DNA from 3 places in the Arthrobacter sp. NPDC080082 genome. Region 2 is predicted to be linked to each of the others. Evidence: riboswitches for the same ligand, from Rfam matches in the RefSeq annotation. Region 2 holds a riboswitch; each other region holds the start of a gene.
The links. A riboswitch is a leader RNA that binds a small molecule or an ion and turns the genes downstream of it on or off. The one in region 2 is predicted to bind S-adenosylmethionine.
Positions count from the first base shown of each region.

Region 1: another riboswitch for S-adenosylmethionine. It lies ahead of AB0O44_RS10170 (bifunctional o-acetylhomoserine/o-acetylserine sulfhydrylase); the one in region 2 lies ahead of AB0O44_RS08165 (ATP-binding cassette domain-containing protein).
Region 3: another riboswitch for S-adenosylmethionine. It lies ahead of AB0O44_RS16040 (aminotransferase class V-fold PLP-dependent enzyme); the one in region 2 lies ahead of AB0O44_RS08165 (ATP-binding cassette domain-containing protein).

Region 1 is NZ_JBFBKQ010000004.1:256,174-262,274, reverse strand. It holds gene AB0O44_RS10175 (homoserine O-acetyltransferase) at 1-813, opposite strand, end outside; SAM riboswitch class IV at 827-942, opposite strand; gene AB0O44_RS10170 (bifunctional o-acetylhomoserine/o-acetylserine sulfhydrylase) at 1,126-2,442, opposite strand; SAM riboswitch class IV at 2,528-2,644, opposite strand; gene AB0O44_RS10165 (VOC family protein) at 2,837-3,475, shown strand; gene AB0O44_RS10160 (type II CAAX endopeptidase family protein) at 3,624-4,391, opposite strand; gene AB0O44_RS10155 (histidine phosphatase family protein) at 4,472-5,128, shown strand; gene hutI (imidazolonepropionase) at 5,134-6,101, opposite strand, start outside.
Region 2 is NZ_JBFBKQ010000003.1:269,900-276,000, forward strand. It holds gene AB0O44_RS08150 (aliphatic sulfonate ABC transporter substrate-binding protein) at 1-701, opposite strand, end outside; gene AB0O44_RS08155 (ABC transporter ATP-binding protein) at 877-1,710, opposite strand; gene AB0O44_RS08160 (CoA-binding protein) at 2,050-2,475, shown strand; SAM riboswitch class I at 2,551-2,640, shown strand; gene AB0O44_RS08165 (ATP-binding cassette domain-containing protein) at 2,780-3,592, shown strand; gene AB0O44_RS08170 (methionine ABC transporter permease) at 3,585-4,250, shown strand; gene AB0O44_RS08175 (NtaA/DmoA family FMN-dependent monooxygenase) at 4,287-5,723, shown strand; gene AB0O44_RS08180 (MetQ/NlpA family ABC transporter substrate-binding protein) at 5,749-6,101, shown strand, end outside.
Region 3 is NZ_JBFBKQ010000009.1:42,901-49,001, reverse strand. It holds gene AB0O44_RS16050 (Nramp family divalent metal transporter) at 1-805, opposite strand, end outside; gene AB0O44_RS16045 (class I SAM-dependent methyltransferase) at 884-1,642, opposite strand; gene AB0O44_RS16040 (aminotransferase class V-fold PLP-dependent enzyme) at 1,698-3,113, opposite strand; SAM riboswitch class IV at 3,148-3,261, opposite strand; gene hisN (histidinol-phosphatase) at 3,360-4,172, opposite strand; gene AB0O44_RS16030 (ribosome small subunit-dependent GTPase A) at 4,263-5,378, opposite strand; gene aroA (3-phosphoshikimate 1-carboxyvinyltransferase) at 5,362-6,101, opposite strand, start outside.

The DNA.
Region 1 (6,101 bases), on a different contig from region 2:
GCGGCCGCGGCCGGACAGCGGCCCGGGCGCGAGCGGTGTCTCGCCGTCCTGACCGGTCCGGCCGAAGCGGCCCTCCAGTTCGGCGGCCGAGCGGTAGGTGATGTGCGCGATCCGCCGGGCCAGCGCCAGGCCCTCATGCGGCTCGGGGCCGCCGTAGTAGTCGCCGCCATTGAAGCGCGGGTCCTGACGGATCGCGAGGGTCTGGGCCTGGGCGAAGGCGATCTGTTCGGCGGTGCTGTAGGCGCCGACGGCGATCACGGCGCAGCGGCGCACGCGTTCCGGGTAGCTGACGGCCCACTCCAGGGCCCGGGCGCCGCCGAGGGAGCCGCCGAGCACGGCGTGCCATCGGTGGATGCCCAGCGCGTCGGCCAGCCGGGCCTCGGCGGCGGTGCTGTCGCGCAGGGTGACGAGGGGGAAGCGGGATCCCCAGGGCCGGCCGTCGGGCGCCGGCGTGGACGGGCCGGTGGAGCCGTAGCAGCCGCCGAGGATGTTGATGGACACCACGAAGTACCGGTCCGTGTCCACGGGCGCGCCGGGGCCGGCGAGCTGTTCCCACCAGCCAGGCTCCCCGCCGGCGCCGCGGGTGACGTGGGTGTCCCCGGTCAGGGCGTGCTCGATCAGAACGGCGTTGGAGGCGTCCGCGTTCAGGGTGCCCCAGGTCTCGTAGGCCAGCACCACGTCCGGCAGGACGGCGCCGGATTCGAGTTCCAGGGCGCCGACGGACAGGTACCGCACGGTGCCTTCGGGGGCGGCGGCGTTTCCTGCTGCGGGGCTGGTGGCGGGTACACCCGTTCGGGTGACGGCAATCGTCATGTTAAAAGACCTCACTTCGCGCTTGCCTGCCGTCAATTGACCGGCAGGCCAGGTCTTCACCCGGGGCACCCCGCCGCAAAAGGAGGGTTGCCGGCCAGCAAGCCGGGGCTGTCGCTGGCACTCATGACCTGCACCGAGTCTACGAAAGAGGGCGGCGTCGTGGCGAAGATTGTGACTTCCATGTGACAGCCGCCCGCCCCGCCGCCCCGTTTCCCCACCTTTGAAGGCCAAGGCGGGCGGGTCGCCGCGGACACGCCGCGCCGGCCGCCGTCGGGCCCGCAAAGGTGGGGAAATCCGGCAGGGGTCCCGGACCTAGCCGGTCTTCGCGGCGCGGAAGCCGGCGTCGAGGTCCGCCAGGATGTCGTCGATGTGCTCCAGGCCCACCGAGAGCCGGACCAGGCCCGGGTGGACGCCCGCCACCGCCTGCTGCTCCGGGCTGAGCTGGCTGTGCGTGGTCGACGCCGGGTGGATCACCAGCGAGCGCACGTCGCCGATGTTCGCCACGTGCGAGTGCAGCTCCAGGGCATCGACGAAGCGCTTGCCGGCCTCCACTCCCCCGGCGATGACGAAGGAGACGACGGCGCCCGTACCGCGGGGACCGTACTTCCGGCCGCGCTCGTACCAGGGGCTCGAGGGCAGCCCCGCGTAGGCGACCGATTCGACGTCCTCCCGGCCCTCCAGCCATTCGGCCACCCGGGTGGCGTTGGCGACGTGCCGCTCCACCCGCAGGCTCAGCGTCTCGATGCCCTGGGCGATCAGGAAGGCGTTGAAGGGCGCGACGGCGGAGCCGAGGTCGCGCAGCAGCTGGACCCGGGCCTTGAGGATGTAGGAGAGGTTGGCCCCCAGTGCGCCGTCCGCGCCCAGGTCCCGGGCGTAGACCAGGCCGTTGTAGCTGGGGTCGGGGGTGTTGAAGCCGGGGTACCGCTCCGGGTCCGCGCCGAAGTCGAACTTCCCGGAGTCCACGATCACACCGGCGATCGCCGAGCCGTGGCCGCCCAGGTACTTCGTGGCCGAGTGCACCACGATGTCCGCGCCCCACTCCAGCGGCCGGATCAGGTACGGGGTGGCGAGGGTGTTGTCCACGATCAGCGGCACCCCTGCCTGGTGGGCCACGTCCGAGATTCCCTCGATGTCCAGGACGTCCTGGCGCGGATTGGAGACCACCTCCCCGAAGAACAGCTTGGTGTTCGGCTGCACCGCCTCGCGCCACTGGTCCAGGTTGTCCGGGTCCGCCACGAAGGTCACGGAGATGCCGAACTTCTTCAGAGTGTGGGCCAGCAGGTTGTAGGTGCCGCCATAGAGGCTGGGGCTGGCCACCACGTGGTCCCCGGCCTCGGCGATGTTGAGGATGGCGAAGGTTTCCGCCGCCTGCCCGGAACTGAGCAGCAGCGCGCCGAGGCCGCCCTCCAGGCTGGCGATGCGCTGTTCGACCGCGTCCTGGGTGGGGTTGCCGATTCGGGTGTAGATGGGGGCGAGCTCGGCCAGGGCGAACCGGTTGGCGGCGCTCTCGGCGCTCGGGAAGACGAACGACGTCGTCTGGTAGATCGGCAGCGCACGGGCGCCGGTGGCGGCGTCCGGCTGCTGGCCGGCGTGAATCTGACGGGTTTCAAAGGACCAGGCGTTGGACATGGTGTCTCCTGTGACTGGGCTCAGGACGGCACCGCCTCCCGGGTCCTGCGCCGCTGGCAGGTCCCGGAATATCGTCACGGCCCTGGCGCCGCGCTTGCCCCGCCGGCGGTCGCCGGAGGGCCAGGTCTTCACCCGGGGCACCCCACCGCGCAAGGAGGGTTGCCGGCCAGCGAGCCGGGGCTTGGCGCTGGCACTCATGACCTGCTCCCAGTGTAGGAAGCCGGAAACCGGTCCGGATAGCTTTGTGACAAAGATGAAGAAACCGGTCCCCGGGACGGCTTCTCCGGCGGATTTCCCCGGCCGCGCCGGGCGGCACGGGGACCCTCCGGGCGGCGCCGGCGAGGTTAGGACAGCCTAAGCTGAGAGGTCCATCACAAAGTGCCAAGATGAGGGCATGCGCATGGATCACGTCTCTTACGCCTGTGAAAAGGATGGCCTCGCGGCCACCACCGACCGTATCGCCACGGCCCTCGGGGTCGAGGCCGTCAAGGGCGGCGTGCACCCCCGATTCGGCACCCGCAACATGATCATCCCCCTCGCCGGGCACAAGTACCTGGAGGTCGTGGAGGTCCTGGACCACCCGGCGTCGGACAAGGCACCGTTCGGCCAGGCGGTCCGCGCCCGCTCCGCCGCCGGCGGCGGCTGGATGGGCTGGTGCGTTGAGGTCGACGACCTGGCACCCTTCGAGGAACGCCTGGGCCGCGCCGCGGTCAACGGCAACCGCAAGTTCCCCGATGGCCGTGAACTGGTCTGGAAGCAGATCGGCATCCTGGGCCTGATCGCGGATCCGCAGGTGCCCTACATGCTCAAGTGGGAGGGCGACCCGGCCCTGCACCCGTCCAACGCCTACGAGAGCTCGGTGAAGATGTCCGAGCTGACCATCGCGGGCTCCGCGCAGCGGGTCACCGAGTGGCTGGGCGAACCGGTGGAGAAGCCGCTGGAGGACGTGGCCGTGAACTGGCAGGCCCCGCACGGCACGCCGGGCATCCTCTCGGTCACCTTCGAGACCGCTTCCGGAGCCGTCACCATCTAGGGCTTCGGCCCGCCACAACTTCGGCCGCCGGCCGCGGGTGTCAATGACGCCACCCGCCGCCGGGGGCCGAAACTCTTTAAGCCGCTCCCCGCCTCGTCGTGCGGGTCAGGGCACCGCAGGACACGTCTCCGCAGGAATCCCAGAAGCCTCAGCCCAGGCCGACCGCCTTGCCGAACAGGCTGAAGCCCACGAACGCCACGATGTCCAGCAGCGCGTGCGCGATCACCAGCGGCATCACCCGCCGGGTCCGGGTGTAGACCAGGGCGAAGATGACGCCCATGATGGCGTTGCCGATGAACGGCCCGAACCCCTGGTACAGGTGGTAGCTGCCGCGCAGGATTGAGCTCGCGGCGATGGCCGCCGGCAGCCGCCAGCCGAGTTTACCGAACCGGTCCAGCAGGTATCCCACCACGATCACCTCCTCGACGATCCCGTGCCGGATGGCGGAGAGGACCAGGACGGGCACGGTCCACCAGTAGGTGCCCAGCGCGCTCGGGATGATCGCCGTCGTGATGCCCAGGGCCCGGCCGGCGGCATAGAGGCCCAGCGACGGGATGCCGATCAGCAGGAACAGGCCCACACCCTGCAGCAGGTCCTTTCCGGGGCGTGCGAAATCGAACCCGAGCTTCCGGAATGCCGAGCCGCCGGGGGTCCCCGGCTCGCGGGGACCGGTGAGGAAGTAGAGCACCAGCAGCACGGGGACGAGCGCGAAGGCGATGTCCAGCAGCTGGTAGGTCAGGTCGAAGTACTCGCGGCTGCTCTGGGAGCGGTTCAGCGTTGAGGTCCCCTGGGCCAGCGGCGCCTGCGAGAGCTTGTCCAGCAACTGCACCACCGAGTACACCGCCGACTGCCCCAGCGAGAGTCCCAGCACAATCCATACTTCGAACCGCACACGGCGGCGGGAGGTAACCAGCATGGTCCTATCTTGCCTGCCGTTGCCGGGAGTTGGCCGGACGCGCCTAAGCTGGGGCTGTGAGCGCGCCCGGGAAAATCCTGATGATCCGGCACGGCCAGTCCGCCGCCAATGCCGACACCTCCATCTACAACCGGGTGCCCGATTACCGCATCCCGCTGACCGATCTGGGCGTCGAGCAGGCCCGGGCCGCCGGCGTCGAACTCCGCCGCCAGCTGGACGGGCAGCAGGTCTGCGTCTACGTCTCCCCCTATCTGCGTGCCTACCAGACCCTCGAAGCGCTGGACCTGGGCAACCTGACCGAGCGGGTCATCGAGGAGCCCCGGCTGCGGGAGCAGGACTGGGCGAACTTCCAGATCGCCGGTGACATCGAGGACCAGAAGGAGCTCCGGAACGCCTACGGGCACTTCTTCTACCGGTTCCGCGAGGGCGAGTCCGGGTCCGATGTCTACGACCGGATCTCCTCGTTCATGGAGACCCTGTACCGGCACTGGTCCAAACCGGACTACGCGCCCAACGCCCTGTTCGTTACGCACGGGCTGACCATGCGGCTGTTCTGCATGCGCTGGTTCCACTGGTCCGTGGAGTACTTCGAGTCGTTGAACAACCCGGACAACGCCGAGCTGCGCACCCTGCACCGCACCGGGGACGGGAAGTACGAACTCGACAAGCCGTTCAGCCAGTGGGTGGAGCGGCGCGTGGACGAGACCGTGCTGCACGCCCCGCCCATGGTCTTCTAGAAGGTTTAGCGGGCGCGGACCCCGGCGCGCCAGACGGCGTGGGTCAGCGGCATGCCCGGCCGGTAGGCCAGGTGGGTGGCCGAGGGGGCGTTGAGCAGGTGCAGGTCCGCGCGGTGGCCGACGGCGATCGACCCCACAGCGCGTTCGCCGTCGACGTCGTTCCCCGACTCCCGGCCCAGCGCCAGCGCCCCGCCGTAGGTCGCGGCGCGGACCGCCTCGTGCACGCTGAGCCGCATCTGCAGCACCGCGGTGGTGACGCAGAAGGCCATGGAGCTGGTGTAGGAGGTGCCGGGGTTGGCGTTGGAGGCGAGGGCCAGCTGGACGCCGGCGTCCAGCAGTTCGCGGCCGGGGGCCAGCGGCTGCCGGGTGGAGAGGTCGCAGGCCGGCAGGCAGGTGGCCACCGTGCCGCGCTCCCCGGCGCCGGCCGCGGCTTCCCAGCCGGACCAGCTGTCCGCGAGGTCGCGCACGTCCTCCCGGGACAGGTAATTCACGTGGTCCACGCTGGCGGCCCCGAACTCCACCGCCAGCCGCACGCCCGGGCCCTCGCCGAGCTGGTTGCCGTGCAGCCGCAGGCCCAGGCCAGCCTCCCGGCAGGCCGCCAGCACGCGGCGGGACTGCTCCTCGGTGAAGGCGCCGCGTTCGCAGAAGACGTCGGCCCAGCGCACGTAGGGCCGGACCGCTGCAAGTATCGGACCGCAGACCAGGTCCGTGTACTCCTCGGCGTCCATGCCAGCCGGGACCAGGTGGGCGCCGAGGTAGGTGACCTCGTCGGCGACCGTGGAGGCGATCCGGGCGCTGCGGGCCTCGTTGTCCACGTCAAGCCCGTAGCCGGTCTTGGTCTCCAGGTACGTGGTGCCCTGCGAGACGGCCTCCGCCACCCGGCCCAGCGCCAGGCGGGTGAGGTCGAAGTCACCGGTCGCCCGGGTCGCGCCCATGGTCACGGCGATGCCGCCGGCGCTGTACTCCTCCCCCG
Region 2 (6,101 bases):
TTGAGGAAGCCGTAGGTGTTGAACGAGAGGTTCCGGTAGAAGAGCTTGGCGCCCTTCTGCTCGGCGCCGGCCATGATCGGGTCCAGCCCGGACCAGGCGTCCACGGATCCGTTCTCCAGGGCGGTGCGGCCGTCCGCGTGCTGCAGGTTCTGCACGGTGACGTCCTTGGGCGAGAGGCCGGCCTCGGACAGCGCCTGCAGCAGGAAGAAGTACGGGTCCGTGCCCTTGGTGGCCGCGACCGACTTGCCCTTCAGGTCCGCCACCGTGCTGATGCCGGAGCCGGGCTTGGTGACCAGGGCGGCCCATTCGGGCTGGGAGAAGATGTCGATGGTCTTGATCGGGGAGCCGTTGGCCTTGGCCAGGAGCGCGGCCGAACCGGCGGTGGAGCCGACGTCCACCGCGCCGGAACGGAGTGCCTCGTTGGCCTTGTTGGAGCCGGCCGACTGGACCCACTTGACGGTGACGCCCTGGTCCTTAAGGGCGGCCTCCAGCCAGCCCTTCTTCTTGATCACTAGGCTCAGCGGGTTGTAGGTGGCGAAGTCGATGGTCAGCGTGCCGCCGCCGTTGCCGCCGGCGGCCGCGGCGGCTGCGGGCTGGCTGCCGGAGCCTTCCCCGGCGACGCACCCGGTGAGGGCCAGGGCCGCGGAGGCGGCGACGGCGGTGAGGACGAAACGGCGGGACGTGGTGCGGGTGGGAGCCATGGAAGTTCCTTTACGGGCGGTGCGAGCGATGCGAAAGAGACAGGAGAGTGATGCGGGTGGCCGCCGGCGCGGGGAGCGGGCGGCTCGCCGGTCCGGTGCTGTGGTACCGGCGGCGCTGCCTGCCGGGAGCGGACGGACCGTTCAGGCCGTGACCGGGGCGGCGGGGGCGGGGCCGTTAGTGGCCGTCGACGCCGAGGCTGGCCAGGAGCGAGGTGCGCATTCGGGCCAGTTCGGCCGAGGCGCGGTCCCGTGGCCGTCCGCCGGGGACGGCGAGGGTGCGCACGATCGTGGCGCCGGCCGGGGACGATTCGGTGTCCTCCCGGCCGAGGACGATGATGCGGTCCGCCAGTTGCAGGGCCTCGTCGACGTCGTGCGTCACCAGCAGCACCGTGGTGGGTTCGGCGCGGTGGACCTCCAGGAGCAGGTCCTGCATCTTGATCCGGGTCAGTGCGTCGAGGGCGCCGAAGGGCTCGTCGAGGAGCAGCACGCCGGGGTTCCGGGCCAGGGCACGGGCCAGCGACGCGCGCTGGGCCATGCCGCCGGAGACCTCCCGGGGGCGGTGTTTGGCGAAGTCCTGCAGTCCCACGAGTTCCAACAGGCGGGCCACTTTGGCCTTGCCGTCGCGGGCGCTGACGCCGGCGGGCAGGCCGATGGCGATGTTCGCCTGGAGGGTATGCCAGGGCAGCAGCCGCGGCTCCTGGAACGCGAAGGCGCAGCGGTCGTCGACGCCGCGGACCGGTTCGCCGTCTATGGCGACGCTGCCGGAGGTGGCGGCGTCGAGTCCGGCGGCGGCCCGGAGCAGGGTGGACTTGCCGCAGCCGGAGGCGCCCAGGATGGCGAGCACCTCGCCGGGGACAACGTCGAAGCTGACATCCCGGAGGACGGTGTGCGCGGCGGGGCCGGTCCCGAAGGCGCGGCCCAGGCCGCGGAAGGACACCGGGAGGGCGGGGGTGCCGGAGCCGGGCCGGGCGTCGGCCCGGGGCTGGGACGGGTGCAGGACAGCAGTCATAGGGTTACTCCATCGGTCCTGGCAGTAGCACCCTACGGAAGCAGCCTTTGGCCCGGGTAGTCAGTCCGGACCCTTCCCTCGGCGTGCGTCCTCGTTATCGGCGGGCTCCGGGGTGGAGGTCCGTCGACCAGGGTTGCTGCGGCGTCATCGATCCAGGTCTCTCGGCCGCTCGGGATGGTCACTGTCTACTAAAACCGAACGGCGGATTTTCGCCAAATGGGCGCGTAATATTCGGAAACCTGCGGACGTGAGGTGTCTGGCCCGATTAGAAATTCGGCACAGTGCCCGGGGTGGGATTCCCTACTGCGGGGCCGCTGCCGGCGGACGTAGGCTGGCCGCATGAGCCACGTGAACGATCCCGCCGTCGTCGAACGCCTCCTGCGCACCAAGGGCCGGTGGGCCATCGTGGGCCTGAGCACCAACCAATGGCGTGCTGCCTACGACACGTCGCTGTTCATCCGCGACCGCCTGGGCATGGACATCATCCCGGTCAACCTGCCCGGCGACGACGTGCACGGAGAGGCCGGCTACCGCTCGCTGGCGGAAATCCCGGCGGAGAAGCGGCCCATCGACGTCGTGGATTGCTTCGTGAACTCCGGACGCGTCGGCGACGTGGTGGACCAGGCGATTGCCGCCGGCGCCGGCGCCGTCTGGCTGCAGCTGGGCGTCATCGACGAGGCCGCGGCCGAACGCGCCAAGGCCGCCGGGCTGGACGTCGTCATGAACGCCTGCCCGGCCAGGGAAGCGCCGCTCCTGGGCCTTTAACCGGGACTGACGGGAGCTTTACGGCGTGTGACGCGCCGCTTTCACCTCGGCCGGGCGTGTGCCAGATTCGTGGGGTAACCATCCCGAGCGGCTGAGAGACCTGGCTCCGTGACGCCGCAGCAACCCCCTCGATGAGGACGGTGCTACCGCCAGGACCGATGGAGAACCACTGTTCCACGGACCCGAGAGGCCGCGCTTTGCGCTGCCCCGGCGCCGGGGGATGAGGCTTTCCTCGGGCGAGCCCCGGAGGAATCATGAACACCACAACGACGGCAGCGCCGGCCCGGATCGCGGGCGGTCTGCTGTGATCGAGATCCAGAACGTCAGCACCTCGTTCCCGTCGAAGGACGGCCGGTTCACCGCCGTCGACGACGTCACCCTCACCGTGGAGCGCGGCCGGATCCAAGGCATCATCGGGTTCTCCGGCGCCGGCAAATCCACGCTGCTGCGCAACATCAACCTGCTCGAACGCCCCACTTCGGGCCGGGTCCTGGTCGACGGCGTGGACCTGACCGCCCTAAGCGAGCCGGAACTGCGCAGCAGCCGGCACGGAATCGGCATGATCTTCCAGCACTTCAACCTGCTCAACAACCTCACCGCGCAGGAGAACGTGGAGCTCTCACTGAAGTTCGCCGGGGTGGGGAAGGCCGAACGCCGGCGCCGGGCGGCCGACGCCCTGGCCATCGTGGACCTCGCGGACAAGGCCGCCAGCTACCCCGCGAAGCTCTCCGGCGGCCAGAAGCAGCGGGTGGCCATCGCCCGGGCGCTGGCCACGGAGCCGAAGGTCCTGCTCTGCGACGAACCGACGTCGGCCGTGGACCCCCGGACCACCGCCTCCGTGCTGCAGTACCTCGCTGACGTCAACGCCGAATTCGGCATCACGATCGTGGTGGTCACGCACGAAATGAACGTCATCAAGGCCATCGCGGACAACGTCGCGGTCATGGAGGACGGCCGGATCGTCGAGCAATTCGACCTGGCCGAGCTCGAACGCCCCGGCTTCCACCCCGCCACCTCGATCGGGCGGTACCTGGTCTCCGACGCCATCGAGCTGAACCGGCCCCACCGGGCAGCCGCCCCGGCCGGCCCCGCCCCGAAAGGCCTGATCCATGCTTGAGCGCATCCTCTCGGTCCTGCCCGAAATCGGCGCCGCCATGGGCCAGACCCTGGCCATGCTGCTGGTCGCGATCCCGCTGGCCGTCCTGATCGGCACGCCGCTGGGCGTCTGGCTCTACACGATCGGCCCCGGCGGGCTGCGGCACCGGCCCCGGCTCCACCGGGTCCTGGACGGCCTGGTCAACCTGGTCCGGTCCTTCCCGTTCCTGATCCTGCTGATCGCCATCATCCCGGTGACCCGCTTCATCGTGGGCACCACCATCGGCACGGCCGCGGTGATCGTCCCGCTGAGCATCAACGCCATCCCGTACTTCGCCCGCTTCGTGGAACAGAACCTCAGCCAACTCGGCAGCGGGGTGGTGGAGGCCGCCCGTTCGATGGGAGCCAGCCGGTCCCAGATCGTCCGGGACGTGCTGCTGGTGGAGGCCCGGCCGGGACTGGTCAGCTCCATCACCATCATGACCGTCAGCTTCATCTCCTACTCGGCAATGGCCGGGCTGGTGGGCGGCGGCGGGATCGGCGACTTCGCCATCCGCTACGGCTACTACCGCTACGAAACCCCGCTGATGATCACCGCGATCATCCTGATGATCCTGCTGGTCACCCTCGTCCAGTTCGGCGGCTCCCGCCTGGCCCGCCGCCTCGACAAGCGGCTCTGACCGCGGCCCCGGCACCCCACTTCGGAAAGCAGAACCATGACTTCACCAGCCAGCCCCCGCTTCGACGGACCCCGCCCCCGCCTGCTCCTCAGCGCGTTCGTCATGAACACCACCAGCCACATCATGGGCGGCCAATGGCGCCGCCCCGAGGCCCAGCAGCACCGCTTCAACGAACTGCAGCTCTGGACCGACCTGGCCCGGCAGCTGGAGGACGCGAAATTCGACGCGATCTTCTTCGCCGACGTCGTGGGCCTCTACGGCGACTACGACGGCGGCTGGGCCTCCCACCTGAGGAAGGGCCTGCAGGTTCCCTCCAACGACCCGCTGATCCTGCTTTCGGCCCTGGCCGCCGCCACCCGGGAGATCGGCTTGGCCGCCACCTCCTCCGTGATCCAGAGCCACCCCTTCCAGTTCGCCCGGCAGATGTCCACCCTGGACCACATCAGCAACGGCCGGGTGGGCTGGAACATCGTCACCAGCGTGCTGGAAAACTCGCACCGGAACTTCAACTCCACCGAGCTGACCAAACATGACGAGCGCTACGACTGGGCGGACGAATACGTCGAGGCGGCCTACAAGCTGTGGGAGGGCTCCTGGGCGGACGACGCCCTGGTCCGGGACAAGGAGGGCGGCCTCCACGCGGACCCCGAAAAGGTCAGCAAGATCTACCACAGCGGGCCCCGCTACTCCATCGACGGGCCGCACCTCGTGGCGCCGTCGCCGCAGCGCACCCCGGTGCTCTTCCAGGCCGGCAGCTCCGGCCGCGGCCAGCAGTTCTGCGCCGCCAACGCGGAGGCGACCTTCACCCTGGCGCCCAGCACCGCGATCGCGGGCGCCTACACGGCCGCCGTTCGCGAGCAGGCGGTGGCCGCCGGCCGTCGTCCCGAGGACGTGAAGTTCCTCCAGGGCATGCACTTCGTGGTGGGCGGCACCGAAGCCGAGGCGGCCCGGAAGGCGGCCGAGCTGGAGGACAGCCTGGACATCGAGGCCCTGCTGGCCCACGTCGGCGGCGGATTCGGCGTCGACCTGGGCGGGCTGCCGCTGGACACCCCGCTGGGTGACATCCAGACCGAGGGCAGCCAGGGACACCTGGAGGCCATCCGGGCCTCCACCCGCGGCGGCAACCCGACGCTCCGAGACATCGCGCTGTACCGCAGCCGGGCCAACCGGGTGGTGGGAACACCGGAACAGATCGCGGACCGGCTCGAAGAGTGGCAGGACGCCGGCATCGACGGGATCAACATCATCAACCAGACCATCCCGGGGTCCTACACCGATTTCATCACCGGGGTGCTGCCCGAACTGCGGGACCGCGGCCTCGCCCAGACCGGCTACGCGCCGGGAACCCTGCGCGAAAAGCTCTTCGGTGACGGCCCCCGACTCAACGGCCGGCACCCCGCCGCCGCCTTCCGCGGCGCCTTCACAGCGTTCTCCGCGGCCGCCGAAAACACTCCCGCCGCCGTCGGCGTCTAACCCCCCACGACAAAGGACACCCGCCATGCACCGCAGAAATTTCCTCAAGTTCGCCCTTGCCGGAGCCGGCGCCGCGTCCGCCACGGCCCTCACCGGCTGCGGCCTGGTCAACCCCGGCGGCGCCAACGCCGCCTCGGGCGGGAAGACCATCAAGATCATCGTCACCGAGTCCGCGCCGTACCAGGAGCCAACGAAGATCGCTAAGAAGCTCCTCGAGGCCAAGGGCTGGACGCTGGAGCCCACCTACGTCACGGACATCATCCAGCCCAACCTGGCGGTGGCGAACGGTGAATTCGACGCCAACTTCTTCCAGCACAATGCCTACCTGAAGCAGTTCAACCAGGACAAGGGCCTCTCCAACGTCGGCCTGTTCTACGT
Region 3 (6,101 bases), on a different contig from region 2:
TGTTGACGATGCCGGCTACGGCCAGCGCCGCGATGACGTCCCAGCGGGTGGCGCGAACCAGCCGCTCCACCGCGTGCTGCGGAACGTGCCGGTGCCTGTCGGGGCGGTGCCGGTCGCGCGAGAGCGCCGAATGGACGTAGATGGCGTGCGGCATGACGGTGGCGCCCAGCATGCTGGCGGCCAGCAGCACGGTGTCCGGGCCGCGGAACCCGGGGACCAAGCCGGAGAGGACCCCTGACGGGTCCGGCGGGCTGATGAACAGCCCGGCCAGGAAGCCCACCGTGATGATGGCGAGCAGGCCCATGATCACCAGTTCGAAGGGCCGCTGCCGGTTCCGGCTTTGCATGGCCAGCAGCGCCATAGAGATGCCGCCGACGACGACGGCGCCCAGTGGGAGGGGGAGTCCGAAGAGCAGGTAGAGGGCCACGGCGCCGCCGACCACTTCGGCCAGGTCCGTGGCGGCCGCGACGATTTCGGCCTGGACCCAGAATGCGCGCCGCCAGCCGGGACGCAGGCGTTCCCCGAGCAGTTCCGGCAGGCTGCGACCGGTGACGATGCCCAGCTTGGCGGACTGGTACTGAACCAGGACGGCGACGACATTGGCCACCACCAGCACCCAGACCAGCAGGTAGCCGAACTCGGCGCCCGCGGTAAGGTTGGCCGCCACATTGCCGGGATCCACATAGGCGATAGCGGCGACGAAGGCCGGCCCCAGCAGCGCCAGCAGGGCCCGGCGGGGCCCCTTCCTGCCACGGACCGGGCTCCGGCCGCCGGCGGCGGGATCCTGTTCGGCGAGGTGCAACATTGCAGGCTCCTGCGGCTGGTGGGTCAAATGAGTTCCGTATGCCTGAACAAAAAAGTTAGGCATACCGAAATCATAGGCTCAGACCTTCATCGCGCGCCAGCTTTTGGTGAGGTAGGGCAGGGCCAGCGTCTCGCCGGGACCATGACTGAGGTGCTCGTACAGGTACCACTGGAGGTTGGCCAGCACCTTGGCCCGGGTGGCCTCGCCGGCCCGCAGGAAGTAGCTGCGGGACTTGGCTAGCTCCAGGATCTCCTCCGGCGTCACCGGGTCCTCCCACCGGGTCAGGTGGCTCTCCAGCCCGGTGAACTCCGGGCCGACCGGTGGGCGGAACGAGGGTTTGTGGACGTCCCCGGCGTGCATGATCCGGGAGAGGCGGTGCACCCACGGCACGGAGGTGTCCAGCTGGTTCCAGATTAGCCCGAGCACCCCGTGCGGACGCAGGATGCGGGCGGCCTCGGTGCTGGCCTGCAGCGGCTCGCACCAGTGCCAGGCCTGCGCCACCGTCACCAGGTCGAACGCAGACGCCGGGAGGCCTGTGTGTTCGGCGGTCCCCACCGTGGCCGGGACACCAGGGAGGGCGGCGCGCAGCTGGTCCAGCATGTCCGCCGACGGGTCGACGGCGGCCGTGGCCAGGCCGCGGGCCACGAGAAGGGCGGTGAACTTACCGGTCCCCGCCCCGACGTCGGCCGCGTCCCGGGCTCCGGCGGGAATGAGCCAGTCGGCGGAGTCGGCGGGATAGCCGGGCCGCACCCGGTCGTAGTGTTCCCCGCCGTCCTGGAAGCTCGCTCCGAGCTCCTTCCGCCGGTTCTGATGCAGTTTGGGGCCGCCGCCTGCCACGTGAACTCTCCTTCGGCAGCTCGGGAAGATACCCGTCGAATCTACCGTAAACCGGCTATTCGGGGCCGTCGAGGGTGCAGGGGGCCGCCCCGGCGGTGCCGGGGGTGTTGGGCGCCCAGTGCGGGTAGCTGCGGGTGTCGTTCGCCGGTACCCAGCGCCCGGCATCCACCAGGTAGTCCCAGCCCAGGCCGTCCCGCCGCAGCGTCCGCAGCGCGGCCAGCAGCCGCTCGGCGTCCTCGAGCCGGGAGCCCAGGCCGAAGCTGGCCCGCAGCGACCCGGCGGGCAGGCCCAGCCGCTTGAGCAGCGGATGCGCGCAGAACCTGCCGTCCCGCACACCGATCCCGTGCTCTGCGGACAGGTACGCGGCGACGAGACCGGCGTCGTACCCCGCGACCGAGAAGTTCACGACGCCGATGGTGCCGTGGCCCTCCCCGCGGTCGGTCTCCTCGAAGATGTGGTGCTCGCTCACGCCGTCGATCTCCCGCAGGCCGTCGGCAAGGAAGGACCGGATGGCATCCTCGTGGCCGTGCCAGGATGCTTCGTCCAGGGCCGCGACCGCCTGGGTGGCGCGGGCCAGGGCGGCCGCGCCGAGGACGTTGGGGGAGCCGCCCTCGTGCCGGGCAGGTCCGGTGGTCCAGCTGACGGCGTCCAGCCGGGCGTCGCGGACGGCGCCGCCGCCGGCCAGATGCGGCGTCCCGGCGTCGAGCCAGTCCGGCCGCCCCACCAGGACACCCGCGCCGAAGGGCGCGTAGAGCTTGTGCCCCGAGAAGGCGACGTAGTCGATGCCGTCGGCCGCGACGTCGATGCGGCGGTGCGGGGCCAGCTGCGCTGCGTCGACGACGATCCGCGCCCCGTGCTCGTGCGCCAGCGCAGCCAGCTCCCGGACGGGCAGGATCTCGCCGGTGACATTCGACGCGCCCGTGACCGCGAGGAGGCTGATGCCGCCGGTTGCCAGCTCGGCCCGGAGCCGCGCCAGCGTCCCGGCGAGGGTCGGCGAGGCGACGACGCTGCGGTGCGGAACCCCCTGCCAAGGCAGGAGGTTCGCGTGGTGTTCGATGTCCAGGTACAGGACCTCGCCCAGGTGCCGGCCGCCGGCGGTGGGCAGGCACCCGGCCAGGAGGTTCAGCGAATCGGTGGTGTTCCGGGTAAAGATGACCGCGTCGTCGGGCCGGCCGCCGACGAACTCCCGCACAATGGTCCGCGCGTTCTCATACACCGAGGTGCTCAGCTGGGAGGCGTAGCCGGCGCCGCGGTGGACGCTGGCGTAGTAGGGCAGGATCTCGTTGAGGTAGGCGGAAACCACGGACAGGGCGGGGGCCGAGGCGCCGTAGTCCAGATTGGCGTAGCGGACCTGGCCGCCCTGGATCAGCGGCGCCTGGATCTCGGCGCCGGTCACGGCGGCCAGCGGGGCGCGCGCGGCGGATACAGCCGTGGAGGTGGACGCTAGGGACGAAAAAATGGCAGTGGACATGGGACCTCGCTCGAAAAGGACCCCGCGTGCTGGGGATCCGCGCTTGCCGGGTCCGCTCCGGACCGGCCAGGTCGTCACCCGGGGCACCCCGCCGCGAAAGGAGGGTTGCCGGCCAGCAAACCGGGGTTTAGCGCTGGCACTCGTGACCTGGTTCGAGCCTAGGACACGAGTGCCGCGCCCCGGAAAGGGGCGCGGCAATGTGAAGCGCTGTGTTACGCGGAACCGGCCCTTAGGGAAGGCGCCGCTCTAGAGCAGGTCGTCGAGGTTCGGATTGAGCCGCTTGAGGACCTCGGAGTGCAGGATCGAGTTCGTGGCCAGGGCGTTGCCGCCAAACGGGCCGTCCTCGCCTTCAAGGGAGGTGAACCGGCCGCCGGCCTCGGTGACGATCGGGACCAGGGCGGCCATGTCGTAGAGGTTCAGCTCCGGCTCGCAGGCGATGTCGACGGCGCCCTCGGCCACCAGGCAGTAGGACCAGAAGTCGCCGTAGGCGCGGGTGCGCCAGACCTCCTCGGTCAGGCCTAGGAATTCGTCGAGGTTACCGCGCTGCTTCCAGCCGCCCAGGCTGGAGTAGGAGAGGGAGGCATCCGAGAGGTCCGAGACGTTCGAAACCCGCAGCCGGGTGGCGGCGGCCAGCGAGCGGCCCGTGTAGGCGCCGGCGCCCTTGGCGGCCCACCAGCGTTTGCCGAGGGCGGGGGCGCTGACGACGCCGACCACCGGCTCGCCCTCGTCCACCAGAGCGATCAGGGTGGCCCAGACCGGGACGCCGCGGACGAAGTTCTTGGTGCCGTCGATCGGGTCGATGATCCAGCGGCGGGAGCCGTGGCCCGAGCTGCCGAATTCCTCGCCCAGGACGGCGTCGCGGGGGCGGGAGCGGGAGAGCTGGCCGCGGATGGCCTCCTCGGCGGCCTTGTCGGCGTCGGTGACCGGCGTCAGGTCCGGCTTCGTCTCGATTTTGAGGTCAAGGGCCTTGAAGCGGCTCATGGTCTGGGAATCGACCGAGTCCGCCAGGACGTGGGCAAGGCGCAGGTCATCGTTGTAGCTCGACGCGGGTTGGCTCATGCTTCCAAACTACCGTCTAAACGCGCTCCGGCCGGGGAGGCCACGTCCCGGACGGCCGGATCGCCCGCGGGGCGAAGAGGCGACATACGGTCAGGAGACGGTGCCCAGTTCCTTGGTCTCCTGGGCCTCCTGCCGCGGGTCGGTGCCCAGCAGCCGGCGCAGCGAGGCCAGCCGGGCCGGGCCCGAGGGGCCCGCGTGGCCGGCCTGGACCCACGCGTCCACGCCGCAGTTGACGGCGGTGGCGTCGTGCTTGCAGCCGCGCTCGCAGTCCTCGGTGCCGGGGGCCAGGTCGGGGAAGGAACGCAGGATGCGGTCCGGGTCCACGTGGGCCAGCCCGAAGGACCTGATCCCGGGGGTGTCGATGATCCAGCTGCCGGCCGGGGCATCCGTGACCTTCAGCGCCAGGGCGGAGGAAGAGGTGTGGCGGCCGCGGCCCGTGACGGCGTTGACGCCACCGGTGGCCCGCTCCGCCCCCGTGAGGGCGTTGACCATGGTGGACTTGCCGACGCCGGAGTGGCCGAGCATGACGGTGACCCTGCCGTCCAGGTAGCCGTGCAGTTCGGCGACGGCCGGGCCGTCCAGCCGGGCGGAGAGGCCGTCGTCGGAGCGGGCGTCGATGCCGGAGGCGGAGGCGTCGGCGGTCTTGGAGATGATGACGGGCAGGTCGAGGTGGCGGTAGTTCGCCAGCAGCTCGGCCGGGTCCTTGATGTCGGCCTTGGTGATCAGCAGCAGTGGCTCGATCCCGGCGTCGTAGGCGGCCACCAGCGCGCGGTCGATGAAGCCGGTGCGGGGCTCCGGGTTGGCAGCGGCCACGACGACCACCAGCTGGTCCGCGTTGGCCACCACGGCCCGCTCGATCGGATCGGTGTCGTCGGCGCTGCGGCGCAGCAGGGTGCGCCGGTCCTGGATCTTCACCAGCCGGGCGAGGGTGTCCGGTTCGCCGCTGACGTTGCCGACGAGGGAGACGAAGTCGCCGGCCACCACCGGATTGCGGCGCAGTTCGCGGGCACGCGCGGCGATCACGGTGCGCTCTTCATCGGTGCCCTCGGCGACGACCGCGGTGTAGCGGCCGCGGTCCACCGTGATGATCCGGCCGGTCACGGCGTCGTCGTGGCTGGGCCGGTCCTTGGTGCGCGGCCGGGACCCCTTCTTGTTGGGGCGGATCCGGACGTCGGATTCGTCCCAGGAGTCAGTGCTGCGGGCCACCGGCGGCGTCCTTGTCTGCACGGGCCTCGTCTGAACTGGTGCCATCGGCCGGGGCCAACATGGCGGCCCAGAGCTGCGGGAAGTCCGGCATGGTCTTGGCCGTGGTGGCGATGTCCTCGACCTCGACGCCGGGGACGGCGAGGCCCAGGATGGCGCCGGCGGTGGCCATCCGGTGGTCTGCGTAGCTGCGGACCACCCCGCCGTGGAGCGGGGCGGGCCGGATGACGAGGCCGTCGGTGGTTTCCTCCGCGTCGCCGCCCAGCCGGTTGATCTCGGTGACGAGGGCGGCGAGCCGGTCCGTTTCGTGCCCGCGCAGGTGGGCGATGCCGGTCAGGGTGGAGGGGCCGTCGGCCAGGGCGCAGAGCGCGGCGACCGTGGGGGCGAGTTCGCTGGTGTCGGCGAAGGTGCCGCCGCTGATGGACCGGCCGCCGGTGACGGTCAGGGTGCCGCCCTCGAGGCTGACGGTCGCGCCCATCGCGGCGAGGATGCCTCGCCAGAGGTCGCCGACCTGCGTGGTGCCTTCCGGCCAGTCGGGGATGCGGACGGTTCCGCGGGTGGCGAGGGCCGCGGCGAGGAACGGTCCGGCGTTGGAGAGGTCCTGCTCGATCCTGCGGTCGAAGGCGCGGATGGGGCCGGGGGAGACGATCCAGTGGTTGGGGCGGGAGTCGTCGACGGTGACGCCGAGCTCCCGGAGCGTGGCGACGGTCATCGCGATGTGGTCGA